2 regions of the Paenibacillus puldeungensis genome follow, and region 2 is predicted to be linked to the other one. Evidence: riboswitches for the same ligand, from Rfam matches in the RefSeq annotation. Region 2 holds a riboswitch; the other holds the start of a gene.

Region 1 (8,217 bases), on a different contig from region 2:
CGGCAATCGCGCCTTTGCGCGTGCCAAGCTGGTCGACACTGACGGCGGTGTTGTTCAGCTGGCGAATCCAGGGGATGACGCCGGAGCTGGTGTTTTTGTGGCCGCGAATGTCTGAGCCGCGAGCCCGGACTTTGCCGAGGTACACGCCGATGCCGCCACCCATTTTGCTGAGCCGAGCGATGTCGGTGTTCGAGTCGAAGATGCCTTCGAGCGAGTCGTCCACCGTATCGATGAAGCAGCTGGAGAGCTGGCCGGCCACCTTTTTACCGGCGTTGGACATCGTCGGCGTTGCGGCGGTCATGTACAGATTGCTCATCGCCCAATAGGCTTCTTTGACCAGCTCCAGGCGTTTTTCAGCCGGCTCCTTATGCATCAGGTACATCGCGATGATCATGTAGCGCTCCTGCGGCAGCTCCATCGTCCGACCGTCAAAGTCGGTAGCCAAATAACGCTCCGCGAGGGTCAGGAGACCGATATAGTCAAACAGCAAATCGCTGGAAGGATCGATCGTCTCCCCAAGCTCTTCGATTTGTTCCTTCGTGTAGGCCTCCATCAGTTCTTCGCGATAGACACCGATTTTGCACAGCTCGGCTACGAGGTGGTAAAACGAACCGTAAGGCTGCTCAGGATAGGCTTTATAACGGCGGTTGACCGCCGCTTTTTTGTACAGGGAGGTCAGCAGGGAACGGGCGGCAGCAAACTTCCAGTTCGGCTCCTCCTTGGTTACAAGCTCCAAAGCGGACATTGTAAATGCGTTACTGATTTCTTCGCCAGTCACCTCGTCCCGGCGCAGCTTGGCGTTAACCCCGCGCAGCAGGCGTTCCTTGTCCAGTGTATGTAATCCTTCCAAAATGCGATCGGCATATACGCCTAAACGCTCCGCATCAAAAGCAAGCTGGCGGTTGTTCGGTTTCGTCACAAGTGTTGGCATAAAATGAATCCTCGCTTTCCCGACATAAAGTAAGAAATAAAGAAAAACCTTAGTTTTTCTATTAATCTTTTAATTCTCAAATTGCAGATATACGGTGAAAAAAAGAGCGCAAAACCACTGCGCCTCATAAGAGCAATCAAGTGACCGTGACAAACATCACAGATTATCTATTATACTCGAAACTCTAAAACCTAGAAAGAGTAGAGCGGCTGCCATAGGGCGATTTCTTCGCCTGCCAGACTGCGCTGGATGTCGATTAGCCGCTGATTGCTGCTGCCCCGGTAGAGCAGGGAAGGGTCGCGCAGATCCTCTACGAAACGGCCGTCGACCAGCACCTCACAGCGCCGCAGCAGCTCATATTCGGTCGATTCCGGATTCTGGGTCAATTCCTCGTAAGTATAGCCGCTGTAAATCCAAATCGAGATCGGACCCGTCTCGGCGACAATCCGGTCGATCATCCCGGCGACCTCCTCGGCGGAGAAAAAGGGGTCTCCGCCGAGAATCGATATGCCGCTGAGCAGCGGATTGTTTTTAATGTCATGAATGATTTTCTGTTCCTGCTCTAGTGTGAACGGCTCCCCATAATCAAAGTTCCATGTGGCCGGACTGAAACAGCCTTTGCAGTAATGGCGGCATCCGCTGATGAAAATGGCGGCCCTGAGGCCTTCGCCTTCATTGATGGATTCCGGGTAATATCCGCAAATATTCATACGCCGTGCTTAACCCGGTCGCGTACTTCGGCCTGCTTCGCGGCGTTAAACCGTGTTTGGTAATCACCGGTCAAATAGCCGGTAACGCGGCGCAGGCGGCGGATATATATATCCTTTTCGCTTTTTCCGCAGGAAGGGCAGGTGGCCCCGATAATGCCTTCAAAGCCGCAGGCGGAGCAGCGATCGATCGGATGATTGATGCTGAAATAGCTCACATTCTGCTGAAGGGCGTATTGTACGATTTTCAGGAACGCAGCCGGATTGCTCCGAGCGTTGCCATTCAGCTCGATGTAAGAAATCGCTCCTGCGTTACAGAGCCCGTGAAATTTGGACTCCAGCTCGATTTTACGGGCAGCGCTGATATCGTAATACACCGGAATGTGGAAAGAGTTTGTATAATATTCGCGGTCCACAATACCTGGTACAAGGCCGTAAGTTGCCCGGTCACGTTTGGTGAACTTGCCGGACAAGCCTTCCGCTGGCGTAGCGAACAGCGTGATATTCAAATCATGGATGTCGCTTTGGCGGTCGCAGTAATCGCGCATGTAGGAGATAAGCTCGTAAGCTTTTTCGTATACAGCCTCATCTTCACCGTGATGCTTGCCGTACATCGCCTTCATGCACTCGGCCAGCCCGATGAAGCCAATGGACAGGCTGCCGTGTTTGAGCAAATCGCCGACAGTCTCGTCTGGTGCCAAATGCTCGCCGCCTTCCCATACACCTTCACGCATCATGAAGTCCGAAGCCTTCGCTTTTTGGGAAGCTTGAATTTTAAAGCGATGCAGAAGTCCCTCAAGCGCAATATCCATATAATGCGTCAGCTCCCGGTAGAAGCCGCGCTCGTCCGCTTCTTTCCGCCGCCCAAGGGCAATGCCGTGCTCCAAGCCTAGCTTGACGAGGTTTAATGTATTAAATGAAAGATTGCCTTTACCGGACAAATGGTTACGCCCGAAGCGGTCGGCCAATACGCGAGTCCGGCAACCCATCGTTGCAAACTCGGTATCCGGGTTGGTTGGGTCGTAGTACACCAGGTTTAGCGGTGCATCCAGGTTCGCGAAGTTAGGGTACATGCGCTTGGCTGAGCACTCGGCTGCTTTCAAAAAGAGAGTGTAATTGGGCTCACCCGGGTTTTGGTTAATGCCTTGTTTGCACTTGAAAATCTGAATCGGGAAAATCGGTGTTTCTCCGCTACCGAGCCCGCGCATCGTCGCGGTAAGCAGGGAGCTAATTACCATTTGGCCTTCAGGTGACGTACAGGTTCCGTAGTTGATGCTTGTAAACGGAATTTGTCCGCCGGCCCGGCTCGACATCGTATTCAGATTATGTACAAGGCTTTCGGCCGCTTGCAGCGTTTCGCTTTCAGTTTCCTTATACGCATATTTGAAAGTTTTCGGGAAACGGTCCCGTAGGTCGGTGCGGCTCATCGTAATATCGCCGTAATCAGCCTCCGTATCGCCTTCATCGAAATATTCCAGACCTTTACGGAAATATTTGCTGAACGATTTGGCTACATAAGGAGCAAGGTCGAAATCGAGTTTATTTGCGGAAACGCCGCCGTATTGGGAATTTTGCTGGGATTGAAAAATAATCGCCACGAGCGCCATTGCCGTCATGATGGAGGATGGTGGGCGCACGCTGCCGTTCCCGGTGTTGAAGCCTTGACGAAGCAGCTTCTCGAACGGGATAAATATACAGTTGGTTGCCCCGATTGCATAATGGTCAAGGTCGTGCACATACACGATGTTATCCTCGATCGCCTGCTCGACGTGCTGTGGCATCATGAAATGATGGGCATACCATTTGGCATATTCGCTGCCGAATTTGCTCATTTTTCCGGAGAAGCTTTCGCCGTTCAGATTCGCGTTCTCACGCAAAACCTCCAAATTGCGGCTTTCAATAATTTCTTCGCCCAAATGAACAACTTCATCCAGCATATGATCCCGAGCTGTATACGTTTGATTAAGCAATGCCATAACAAAGTTCCCCTCTCAACATACTGAGCTTTGACTACATACGACGACATACAAAGAGCATTTCCAACCCGATGAGGCAAGGTTAAAAATGCCCGGATGCGCTTCAATAAATAACGGTTCCACGTGGTCATACAGACCGCGGAATAGGTACAAGCAGCAAGCGGACACCATCCCTGTTTCCTCGCAAGGTTATCCGGTGTCTATAAACGGGCAGGTCTCCTGGCTTACGGAATTTTCGCTGGCGCCTTCCCGTAGGTCTAGGCACAACATACAGTGGCTTCATGTCAGCGAATCGTCTGGATTTAGAAATCCTGAGCGCTTCCGATTACAGTGGCGGGACCGCAGCGGAGTTGCACCGCACTTCCCTTTTAAGCTCCGGCGGCAGTTCCCGCCGGATCACCCGTTTACACTATATTTTGTTAAGATGTTCTAAGATTAACTCAATATATTGTGTTTGTAAACGGGGTATTTATCGGAATGAAGGTTTGAAATGGTGACCGAAACGGACGAGCGCAAGGGTGGTGCGGCATGCGGGGAAAGGGAGGAATTTGTGAACTTTTTTTGGGCATCTGTCTTAAAAAAATAGAGCAGCATTCAATAAATAGATAATCTCAACGGTAACGTAAGAGGTGGGACAAATGTTGTAGATTGTACAACAATCTAATCGGATTCTAGGCTTTTAGGCCGGATTGTTGTAGAAAGTACAACAATATTGTAGCAGTAGGCCCAATTAACCCAAAATTGCTGCACGAAATACATCAATCTGCGGTGCGCAAGCCGTTTCGCGTCTAAATTGTTGTATGAAATACAACAATCGGAGCGGGGTTATGGGCGTGCGGTAAAATGGGAGATGAGTGTAGAAGTCAAAGCCATCTCAAAGGACGCCGTCAGATGTTTAGCTTCGGTAACGAGGATAGTTTTGCATAAATAAGCATACTCAGAACCATTAGGAGAGAAAACCCTGTCTTTTCAGTCAAATAAGATCGTCTACATACGCCAAAATAAACAGCCGCCGGCTCTAAAGCCTGACGGCCGTCATCAAACTTTCTTACTTGACTTCGTTCAGATGCTCTTCGAGACGTTTCCAAGTTTCCGTGATGCCCTGCAGCATGCCCATATCCATGACGGTCTTGAGCGCCTCTGCGGATACATATTCAGCACGGCTGACCAACTTTGTCCTGCCACCTAGATCGATGAATTCTATCGTGATCTCGGTCGACGGCATAGACTCGTTCGTGTTGCCTTCGGCATCCGAAAAGTAATCGATTTGGCTGATCAATTCCGGCTCAACAATTTCCTTGTAAACACTTTTGCCCCAAGACTCCATGCCGTAAAAATCACCCTGGTTCTGATCAACGCACTTCATACAGTAGTGCCAAACGCCGCCCGGCCGGAAATCGACGCTGCAAACCGGAAGCTCCCAGCCTTTCGGTCCCCACCAATGCTTGAGATGCTCAGGCTCTTTAAACATTTTGAACACGAGGTCACGCGGTGCATCGAAAACGCGTTCCAGCATCAGTACCCGATCGTTCTCTACCCTCGAAACCATAGCGTTGTTTGACATCATAATTCCTCCATCTATTTAATTGATTTAAGTCTTCTCCTTGTTTTGCAGCTCACGCAAGTAGGCGTCCAGATTGTCGAATCTCTCTTCCGTTATGCCCCGGAAGGATTTCACCCATGAATCCAGCGCTTGGAAGGGCTCTGGCCGGAGCATGTAGATCCGGCGGTTGGCTTCCGCCTTCATTTCCAAAATTCCGTTGTTGGTAAGCACCTTCAAATGCTTTGAGGCTTGGGGCTGGCGGAGTCCTGCCCGATCGGCGATTTCTCCCACGGTTAAGGGGCCGCTGCGCAAGAGTTCGACGATATGCATACGATTAGTTTCAGCCAATGCGCTCAGCGTTGCTGTGTCCATACTCGGAACACTGTCTGACATGCTGTTGTTCACCTCATTAAGTGTTGGTCTTTAGGAACAATGCCATCCCCTTTCAACCTATTGTTAACTTTGTGATGGTTAAAATATACACTTTAGAGAATATTCCCGTCAAGGAATATTTCGTTTGAAGTAAGCTGAATAGGTGTTACTGCAAATATAAGAGAAGATGTGATACATCAGATTTGTAAAATACGCCTGCTAAAGTGGTAAAATAAATGGAGAGTGATTAACTTTGGACAAGGGGGACCACGGTATGGCTATTGCAGAAGTGACGATTATTCCGATCGGTACGGGGAGTACAAGTCTGAGTTCCTATGTAGCCGATTTGCAGCGGGTGCTGGGTAAGCAGGAGGGGATCACGTATACGCTGACCTCGATGAGCACAATTATTGAAGGTAACCTAGACAATGTATTTGCAGCTATTCGGGCGATTCACGAAGCACCTTTCCAAGCCGGGGCTGGTCGTGTATCAACGTCGATTAAAATCGATGACCGCCGGGATAAAGCAAGCTCATCCGAACAGAAGCTGCGTTCCGTACGCGAAAAATTATAGTTCTTGTGGGCAGGTAGGGAGAAAACACCCGACTTCCAGGAATTAGTTCTTGCATTATTTTTCAGAAGCGGTATAATAGTCTTTGTTTCACGCTAAAAAAGTTTTTCGCTGGTGTAGCTCAGCTGGTAGAGCAACGCATTCGTAATGCGTAGGTCGGGGGTTCGAATCCCTTCACCAGCATCCTAAACAATCTAAGCAGAACGCGGTCTTCGAGGTTTTCGGGGGCCGCGTTTTTTGTCTGCCGAAGCAAAACTTCTACCATTTTTCTACCCTTTGGCGCTATCTCGAAATCATAAGGGAAACTAAAGTGAGCATAAAACCCAGTATAAAACCGCAAAGGGCTCCATTGACGCGAATCCATTGCAAGTCTTTTCCAAGCTTTTCCTCAAGCATTATCACTAAAGACTCATCGTCCATTTGGTCCAGGTTATCCTTTACCAATTGACCTATAAGATGATGATTCGAAGCCGCCAGATTGATCAAATACTGCGTAAGACGGTCCTCCATGGACGCGAGAACCTCCGGCTTGCGACTCTTGATGAACCGGATTAAGGAACCGTATAGCGTAAAGATTTTGCGCCCCCCGGCTATGCGTTCTTCCTCCAGTCTCTCAAGCGCCGCCGCCCGTAAGTTTTCAATGCTTGAAGCCAGAAAATTCGTTCCATACTCTTCTTGTATTTGATTTATAGTCCAATTCCGGATAGTCTGCAGCTTATCTTCATCTTCAATGAGCCGAAGCAATGTGCTGCGCAGCTCCTGAATGAGCTTTTCGCGCAGAGGATTAGCCTCGTCCATAAGTTCTTTTGCCGCCGAAAGAGACAAATCCTGCAGAATTACACCTAGTTTATCTTCAGTCAAAAAGCCTGTTACAGCCTGAAGGAAAAATCCTTTGATTCCTTTGCTTTTCATTTCCGATAATTTCCGGTACGCCATGCTGCCGAGGAGTGCCCCTGTATTCTCCTGCTCCAGCCACTTGATTAGTCCCGTGGCCGCGAGGTCGATAACCTTGTAATCGTATCCGGAACGTACGGCTTGCAGATAGACATTTTTCGTTGCGGAGCTAATATCAACTTTACTAAGCCAGACGGATAATCCGTTTTGTAGATACGGAACGCATTTCTCTGCCGGCAGCTGCCGCAGCAGCGTTTCGCAGAAATTCAGTATGCCCAATCTGGTTTTCTTCCTGCTCAGTAATTTGGCTAGCATGAAGAATGACGTTTCCAAAACGTGAACGGACCGAAGCTTGGCTTCAATGCTTTGCTTATTTAAAAGCTCATTCTCAACGGCGGAAATCAACGAACGTGTAATTTTGTTTTTATTTTTTAGTAATAACGAAGTATGGGGGATAGGGATACCTAGTGGATGGCGAAATAATGCAGTAACCGCAAACCAATCGGCCATGCCCCCTACCAGACCTGCCTCAAAGCTCCCCTTCAACAATAGAATAAAAGTAGATTGGGGTAATAATAATGTGCCTATAAAGCCGCAAAACATAATGAATAGCGAGATGCTTGCCAAATATTTGGTGTTCATCTTTATGACCTCTTTCCGTCCCCTGTAGCTCGATTCTTATATTGTCTCCTTTAAGATTAATTGATAGACGATGGATTCGGCAAATTACGGTCGACCATGACGGAAAAAAGGCCGAGTCGGAATTGAGCTGATTTTTAACCATTCCGCTTTCCTCCCCAACCTTCCACCCATTTAAGGTCAATATGGTGAGCTGCCGCAGCTTTTTCAATGCAACATTGGATTTCCGCTTCGTTTTCACAAACGGCAGAATGCTCAATCCATACGGTATATTTTGTTTTGTGAACAATGGATAAATGAACAGGAAATGATTTTTGAAATTTTAAGACGTACCAGCCTGAAGACATATTCCTCCATGGTTTTTTAAAAGCGGATAGAAGCGGAAGCTGTCGGTGTTCGGACCAATCTTGTTCCTGCTGTTGTTTTCTGATTTTTTGATAGATCTCATGCACGATCTCCATATCCATGCATGCTTGGCAGGATGCCTGAGCACCGAATTGGCGAAGGATCTCGATTTTGCTTTCACCAAAACCATAGCCGACGACCAATCTTTGGCCGTGTTCCTCATACCAAAGCGCTCCGAA
Region 2 (8,217 bases):
CGCCCGTTGTAGCAGCAGCTGCGGGGTTTTCGTATCCGGGTGGACGACCAAATGCGATTTCACCCCGAATACTTCCTCAATCATCTTCTCGGTAAGAATCTCATCCGGTGGACCCTGCGCCACAATTCCCCCCTCGCTGATCACCAGCAGTCGGTCACAAAACAAAGCTGCGAGATTTAAGTCATGTAAAACCGACACAACGGTAAGTCCATCCTGCTTCTGCCAATCCGCAATTAGCTCCATAAATTGAATTTGATAACGAAGATCCAGATAGGTTGTCGGTTCGTCGAGCAGCACAAGCTCGGGCTGTTGGGCCATCACTTTACCAAGTGCGGCTCGCTGCCGCTGTCCTCCGCTTAGCACGCTTAGCGGTCGATCCGCCAGCTCCGTTAGCTCCAGCTTTTCCATAATCCCCTCAACCAGGCGGACATTATCTTCGTGCTTCTCGCGTCCCCGCCAGTCTTGATAAGGAAAACGCCCCATCTCCACGACTTCACGAACCGGGTAAGCAACCCGAGGCAGCCCATCCTGCTGCAGAACGGCCATTTTCCTTGATAACGATTTTCTTGTGTAGGAGGAGAGGGGAGCACCCTGCAGCATAATCGATCCAGCATCGGGCTGCTCAACGCCGGAAATGAGGTTAAGCAGCGTCGTTTTGCCACTGCCGTTTGGGCCGATCAATCCCCAAAACTCCCCTGCCTGTACACGCCAATAAACATCCTTAAGAACATGTTGGCGGCCGTAAGCTTTTGACACTCCAGTAATTTCGATCAACGCAGCAGTTCCTCCTCCCTTTGTTTCTTTTTCCGATACAACAAATAGCCGAAAAATGGCGCTCCAACGAAGGCCGTTACAATACCAAGCGGAATTTCCGTCGGGGCGAGCAGCGTTCTAGCTGCCAAATCGCTCCACATCATAAAGATTCCTCCACCGAGCGCAGATAGCGGTATGATCAGACGGTAATCAGGTCCGGTAATAAGCCGAATCATATGCGGAACAACAAGACCGACAAATCCAATCACCCCGGACACCGATACGGCGGCCGCCGTCATTAGCGTCGCAACGATCAGGACACTGAGCTTGGTTCTTTCTACGGCAAGGCCTGTATGGGCTGCTTGTCGTTCACCTAAGGCCAGCAAGTTCAGCGTTCTGGCCCGGCTCCAAAGAAATACCACTCCGATCAGCAAATACGGCAAAAGGATGGCCGTATACGACCATCCACGCAAACTTAAGCTGCCCATCGTCCAATATAAAATTTCATTCACCGTTTTCTTGGACATCGCCGTTAAGAAGGAAACGACCGCGCCAAGAAACGACTGCATAACTACACCTGATAAAATCAAACTTTCAATCGGAATCTTGCCGTTTTCCCGAGCCAGCCAGATGACGATCCAAAGCGTCGCTGCCCCGGTCACGAAAGCTACAGTCGGAAGGGTAAAGATCCCTAGCCAAGAAAACTGCCAGCCAAAAAAGATAAGCACCGCCGCACCAATGGCTGAACCGGAGGATACGCCAAGGGTAAACGGATCGGCAAGCGGGTTACGCAGTACTCCCTGAAATCCGGCTCCGGCAACCGCCAGCGAAGCGCCTACCAAAAGGCCGAGCAACACCCGTGGAAGGCGTACCTGCATGACGATCTGCTCGGAGGATACGCTCCAATCGGCGTGAATCAAGTGGCTAAGTCCAGGTATACGATGAAGTAAAATGAGAGCGATGTCTTGAGCCGGCAGCGAAACAGAACCAAAGCCAATGCATAGCAGCAGCGTAACGGCTAGCAAGATGATTCCAATCGCTCCGTACCCGGCAAGCTTACCTCTTATCATGGCTTGATCAAGTCCGGGTATATCGCCTTAGCTACTTCGATTAACCCCTTCGTTAAGCGAGGTCCTGGTCGGCTAAGCAGGTTATCGTCAAGGGCAATGACTTGATTTTCCTTAATTGCGGTAATTTGATTCCAACCGCTGCGCCCCTTGATAATATCCGCAAGCGTCTTATTCTTGTCGTCAACAACGCTCTTTGCATATAGAACGACATCCGGGTTCGCTTTAATGATATTCTCCTCATTAATTTCGCTCCACCCTTTAACGTCGGAGGCCACATTAACGCCACCCGCAAGGGCAATCAATTCGTCCATAAACTCCCCTTTGCCGACCGTCCAGCCTGGAGAAAACTCAATGTATACTTTTTTCTTCTGATCCGCGCCAAGCGATTTAACGGCATCCGTCACCTGATTGAGCTCTTGCTCCATCGATTGAACCGTGGCTTCAGCCTCAGCCTGACGGTTAGTAATCACTCCCATCGTTTTGATGTCCTCCATGACATCCTTCACGGTTTTCGGATGGGATTGGAACACTTTTAGTCCCAAATCAGTCAAGCTTTTAACGGTAGCTTCATCTATTAGATTGCCCACAACGACGAGATCCGGCTGAGCGGCAACGACCGCTTCAACGTTTACTTTGAAGCCACCCATTTTGGGTTTGCTCTTCGCCGCTTCCGGATAGTCATCCACATCGGAAACCCCTACGATTTGCTGGTCGAGTCCAAGCGCGAACAAAGTCTCCGTTTCAGATGGAGCGAGCGTGACGATTTTTTGAGGCGCGCTCTCGAACGTAAATTCTACCCCGCTGGAATCCTTGAGGGTGAGCGGATATACCGTTTGCTTTCCTTGCTGATCGTCGTCAGTCTTCGCAGCTCCGCCATTCTGCTCTTGCTGGGTTGATTCCTTAGCCCCATTAACTTCTTGCGCTTTTCCTGCATTATCGGATCCACAGCCAGCTACGGTTAAAAGCACCAAAACCAGCAGTCCGATCGCCCATATTTGTTTCCATGTTCTCATCATCTAAAGCCTCTCTCCTCTGCTATAGCGGTTTTCTATTTCAAGAACGCCTGAGTCAAAGCGATACTGCGATGCAGCAATCAGTACCTAGCAATCAATCCAAAATAAGAAACAAGAAAGCCCCTAATCCTTAAGGATTAGGGGCACGTCTACAAAGCCGATAGCGGCACTAGAAAATTCAAATTAAATGTCCAGTTGCGGCTATGGTATCTAAGCAGAGCGTTATCCTTTCCTCGAAGGACCGTCTTGGATTCCCGTGGGCAGGTCTCCTGACTCCAGGTTATTGATGTTCGCTCGCCTTCCCATCCCCGGCATTTGTGGGCAACAGTGGCATCATGAGCTCATCCCTGGTTACAGTGGCGGGACCGTGCCGGACTTTCACCGGCTTCCCTTTTAACCCAAAGCAGACGACACAGCCGCTGCTTCAGGACCTACGGGCACTATGATTCGCTTGAATATGGCATTACTCTCACTAGGATTATAGGGGAAAAGAGGAAATCTTACAATGCCAAACCTTTCCTGTTGAAACTAAACTTACAACATTACAGATGCCGGGATTTACAATCTCTGCGGACAATTAGCGCAGCCTTTTGACTTCATCATAAGACATTTCCGTGAGATTTGCCCAGTATCGCTTAGGCATATGAGACATCTGCCGCCGAGGACTAATTCTCTCCTTGATCGCAACCGTGTCGTAAAATTGCTTCCACAACCGTCGGTATGCCTTCTCTTCTTCACCAGGCTCCGGCAACACAAATTCATCCACTTCCAAAATGTCCGTCAGTCCGGTCTTACGAGGTCCACCAGGCGGCTGATGAACTAGCGCTTTTCTGTGTGTTTTGTCGTAAATCAGGAAAGACTCGTTGCGGAAACGTTCGCAGAAATGGTCGGATAAAATCGGCAATACCTCGTTTTTCGGTTCAATAACGGAAACTAAAACATCGTCATACACCGAAAACCGTACAAACCCCGTAAACATGTGACTTTCATGATTCAGCTGCTGCACTGCTCGCTGGAGCAGGTGAACCGTATCGTCTGCCAGCATATCCATCACAGCCTTACCATGCGTAAAACCCAGCCGTAAAAAGCGGAGTATTAGCACTTCCTTCTGCTCCGCACATGTCAAAAATCCTTCCCTTACGAACCTCTGAGCCTCAGATGACACCTTGATTCCAATGGCTCGGTACACCCTCTCGGCTTTCTCCAGATTCGTATCAACCCACTTCGTGGGAAAAAGCAAATACTGTTGTTCATCTCCGGACTGAATATCAATGGGAATCTCCTTCGACGCATAGCTTTCGAACACGCAGGTCATCAGGCCATCGAAGCTGCCGTCATAGGCATAGGCTAAATCGCTCCGCCAAGCCATTTGATCACTTCCTCTCGCGGTGTCCCGACTGGCTCCACCACATCAAACAGACTAAGCTGTTCTACGCGCGGCTCCGTGGAATACATCTTCATTTCCCGATCGGACAGAAGCGACCGCAGAATCATGTTCTGGTTCACTTTCAAGCCTTCCAGCGATCTTCCCCCACATGTGATAAAATACTGGGCTCGTTTCAGGACGACTCCAAGTTTCTTCAAAGCGGAAAAATCCAATACTCCCGTCTTTCTGGCTTGTACAATCCGCTTCGCACTGCGAACACCAACACCTGGGATGCGGAGCAATTGCTCATAAGGAGCCTTATTAATCTCCATCGGAAAACGCTCCATATGATTAAGCGCCCAATTACATTTGGGGTCGATCATCGGATTAAAATTAGGGGTTCGCTCGTCAAGCAGCTCGCTCGCGGAAAAGCCGTAAAAGCGCAACAGCCAATCGGCCTGATAGAGCCGGTGCTCGCGAAGCAGAGGAGGCTTGCTTTCCAGAGCAGGCAGCAGTGAATGCTCCACAACCGGCGTATAAGCAGAGTAAAACACACGCTTTAAGCTATATTTCTTGTACAATGCCTCGGTCAACGTCAAAATCTTGTAGTCGCTGTCCGGCGTAGCGCCGACGATCATCTGAGTGCTCTGCCCTGCAGGGACAAATTTCGGAGCATGCTGGTATTTCACGATATCGGTGCAATTCTCCCTAATTCCTTCCCGAATCACCTGCATCGGTCGCAAAATGGACTCCTTGCTCTTGTCGGGAGCAAGCAGCTTTAAGCTTTCCTGGGAAGGAAGCTCAATATTGACACTCATCCGGTCAGCCAGCAGGCCCAAACGTGAAATCAAAGCCGGATCGGCACCGGGAATGGCTTTGACATGTATGTATCCGTTAAACTGATAGCGCCCTCTAAGAAGGGTCAGCGTATTGATCAGCAATTCAGCGGTATAATCGGGGTTTCGGGCGATGCCGGAACTTAGAAACAGCCCCTCTATGAAATTGCGGCGATAAAAATTCATCGTCAAATCGGCCAGTTCCTCCGGCGTGAACATGGCCCTCTTTGTATCATTCGATTTTCGGTTTACACAATATTTGCAATCAAAAATGCAGCTGTTGGTGAACAGCACTTTCAGCAGCGATATGCATCGTCCGTCCGCAGCAAAGCTGTGACATATGCCGAATGACGCAGCACTTCCCATTCCGCTGCCGGTATTCTTCCGGTCAACGCCGCTCGAGGAGCAGGACACGTCATATTTTGCAGAATCGGTCAAAATGGTCAGTTTCTCGTAGACATTCATAGCGCACACGCCTCCTATGACTTGATTATAAAGGGAACAAATGTTCCCGTCAAGTCAACCAAACGTTGCGCACAAAAGAACCTTTTGTTAATGTACATTGGTCGGCAATTGCAAGACCTGCAGCAGCTATGTCCTTCTCAAGGCGTTCGGAGGATACGATGACCGACCTGTTGCTGAATCGCTGCAGACTGTTGAGCATACGGACCCGCTCTTCCGGAGAAAGCACCGAGCACAGATTGTAGGGCATATCGATGATAGCCGCATCGTATCTCTCCTCTATCTCGTTCATATCTCCGATGACTACTAAATCCGGGTCGCAATATCCAAAATGGCGCAAATTGACCCTAGCTCCTTTTATAGCCAGTGGATTAATATCCCGACCAACGATGTCAATGCCCATGGATAGCGCCTCAATCAGCACATTGCCCATCCCGCAGCAAGGGTCGATCGCCTTGATTCCCGCCGTCTCAGGAACGGCGATATTAACAAGTGCACGCGCAACATATGTACTTAAACCGGTTGAATAGTTTTGAGGCTTGTCTTTATGCTTCAGCCAGACTGCCTCACCGGAATGGCATACACCAAAGACCCAAGTATCTCCGTTTGAAAATAATCCGAACATCACATGTGGCTTATGCACATCGACCTTTCCAGTTATATGTCCCCCGATCAGGCGTTCCAGCTCTCGCTGCTCTTCATAGCTGCGTTTCGTACCGCTTTTCATATAAACGACTTTGAAGGTTTTTTCCTCAAGCCGAACAGCTTTCACATTCAAGACCAGTTCTTCTATAGAATTCACCCTAAACAGGACATCCAATCGCATGGAGATGAAGGGACTACGGTTAGGCTCTACTTTGCGGGAAGACTCAATAAAAGCGGATGATTCAGGGTTATGTCCAAACAAGGCGCGCAGCTCCATGTGGCATAGTTCCACATCATTTTCGTGGCAGGCGTAAAAGTAAATACTATTATCTGTTAGAGCTTCAGGTCCGCCTCGGCCAGCATCAATTTTCATTCGCCAATTCCTTTCCTGTTCCCATTCAAATTTGATAATTGTTCCAGTATAATGTTATTGTTTCCAGCATTAGCCAAACGCTTTGAATTCCCGTCGTTTATGAAATTTCAAAGGTGGATAAAGCATGATGAGAATAGTCAAACCATGGATCATCACCCTTCTAGTTGGGTGGGGCATTTTTCAAATTCTCTTTTTCCTGGTGAAGGACATAATATTTGCATATATAACTATTCCTGAGCCGTACGACTTATTTTTTCAAATCGTAGGAATCGCACTGACTATATTGCTGACCTTCCTGTTTACGGCTGTCCTGGTCAATGACCGAACTGACTAAATCCACTATATTTTAACGATAACGAGTCTAGGCGCCTGAGGCGTGACTAAAGCAGTTTACGGTTTACCGAATCAGTTGCCTTCAGTGCTATCCTAATCACGCCACCAGGGGAAACCTTAGTGTCCCAAAAACCGAAACCAGGCTGCAGCAAAGCGGAAAGCATGGAAATAACTCCACCGTGTGTAATCACGAGGAGCCGTACATTATCGCTCTTTTCGACAAAACGCTTGGAAAGTGCCAGCAGTTCCTCCCCCATTTCAGCCACCCTCCCCTGAAAGCTGTGCCATGATTCGCCCCCGGGTGGAGTAACCGCCTTTGGATCATCGATCCACGCCCGATAAACAGCAAAATCCTTAAGCATATCGTACGTTTTGCCTTCCCACGCTCCGAAATTCATTTCACGCAGGCGGGGATCGGTAGTGGAGCCTGAAACCAGATCAGGGCGCGCAAAGCTCAGCGTCTGGCGGCAACGGAGCAAATCGCTGGAATAGACCGCCGAGAAGGGTACGCCAGCAAGCTCCTCCCGCAGGCCAAGCAATCCGCAAGCATCCCCCGGTAAAAGCGCCAGATCGCTATGTCCCTGATATTTTCGCTGGGTGTTCCACTCCGTCAATCCATGCCGGACAAGCCACCACTCAATCATTTTTATCACACCTTTGCTAATATGAAAAAAGAATACTGAAAACTTATAAATTCTTTAAACTTCACCCTTCAGAAAAACCTAGCCTGCAGCTAGGTCCTTGTCTAGCCCGATATGTTTGAGCATAGGGGAGCCGACACTCATTTCCACGAACCCCTGGTGCCCCCTCTTACCTCTCTCACCATCCACCGTTAAATGTATTTAGTACATCTATTTCTAGGTGAAACAGGTATTTTTGGATTTTAGTTGTAAAATGTACATCTAAAACGGGTCAATTGGGTTTGGCAGGGGTATTTCGTTCCTTTTAGATGCACTTTTTACATTTAAATGCTCAATATTGCCAATAGGGCTATGTTTAAATGTACTAAATGCATTTAATTAGTTTACGGTAACTGGTGTAAAACGCTAGTTCCAGAAAAAGCCACCGGCAAGCCACGTCCATAAAACGGTAGCAAGCAGTACAAACACATTTGCTACCCAGAACATTAGCTTCGCTGTACAGGGAATATCCTCCGCTTCCAGCTCACGGGACTTGTCGCCCATATAAGCTCGGAATGAGGTCACGCCATGGTATGAGTTTTCGCCGCCCAGTCTTATGCCCAAGGCACCCGCCACAGCCGACTCCGGGTAACCGCTGTTTGGGCTTGGGTGCGAAGAAGCATCCCGGCGTACGGTTTTCCAAGCCCGCCCGGCATCAAAGCGGAGCGCCCAAGCCGCGGCGACCA

The links. Region 2 has a riboswitch for cobalamin ahead of ACFQ3W_RS22320 (ABC transporter substrate-binding protein). Riboswitches for the same ligand answer to the same signal wherever they lie in the genome.
Region 1: it holds a riboswitch for cobalamin, as region 2 does, so the genes downstream of both, ACFQ3W_RS13620 (anaerobic ribonucleoside triphosphate reductase) here and ACFQ3W_RS22320 (ABC transporter substrate-binding protein) in region 2, are expected to answer to the same signal.

What each region holds. Positions count from the first base shown of each region.
Region 1 covers NZ_JBHTLM010000009.1:18,394-26,610, forward strand. Annotated here, with positions in the region: gene ACFQ3W_RS13610 (ribonucleoside-diphosphate reductase subunit alpha) at 1-931, opposite strand, end outside; gene nrdG (anaerobic ribonucleoside-triphosphate reductase activating protein) at 1,123-1,641, opposite strand; gene ACFQ3W_RS13620 (anaerobic ribonucleoside triphosphate reductase) at 1,638-3,614, opposite strand; cobalamin riboswitch at 3,807-4,033, opposite strand; gene ACFQ3W_RS13625 (SRPBCC domain-containing protein) at 4,663-5,178, opposite strand; gene ACFQ3W_RS13630 (ArsR/SmtB family transcription factor) at 5,206-5,550, opposite strand; gene ACFQ3W_RS13635 (MTH1187 family thiamine-binding protein) at 5,804-6,103, shown strand; tRNA gene ACFQ3W_RS13640 (tRNA-Thr) at 6,211-6,283, shown strand; gene ACFQ3W_RS13645 (DUF445 domain-containing protein) at 6,383-7,636, opposite strand; gene ACFQ3W_RS13650 (hypothetical protein) at 7,524-7,778, opposite strand; gene ACFQ3W_RS13655 (hypothetical protein) at 7,771-8,217, opposite strand, start outside.
Region 2 covers NZ_JBHTLM010000023.1:49,937-58,153, forward strand. Annotated here, with positions in the region: gene ACFQ3W_RS22310 (ABC transporter ATP-binding protein) at 1-774, opposite strand, end outside; gene ACFQ3W_RS22315 (FecCD family ABC transporter permease) at 771-1,823, opposite strand; gene ACFQ3W_RS22320 (ABC transporter substrate-binding protein) at 1,820-2,836, opposite strand; cobalamin riboswitch at 3,079-3,286, opposite strand; gene ACFQ3W_RS22325 (TIGR03915 family putative DNA repair protein) at 3,414-4,205, opposite strand; gene ACFQ3W_RS22330 (putative DNA modification/repair radical SAM protein) at 4,184-5,503, opposite strand; gene ACFQ3W_RS22335 (RNA methyltransferase) at 5,553-6,518, opposite strand; gene ACFQ3W_RS22340 (hypothetical protein) at 6,643-6,852, shown strand; gene ACFQ3W_RS22345 (histidine phosphatase family protein) at 6,899-7,495, opposite strand; gene cbiB (adenosylcobinamide-phosphate synthase CbiB) at 7,898-8,217, opposite strand, start outside.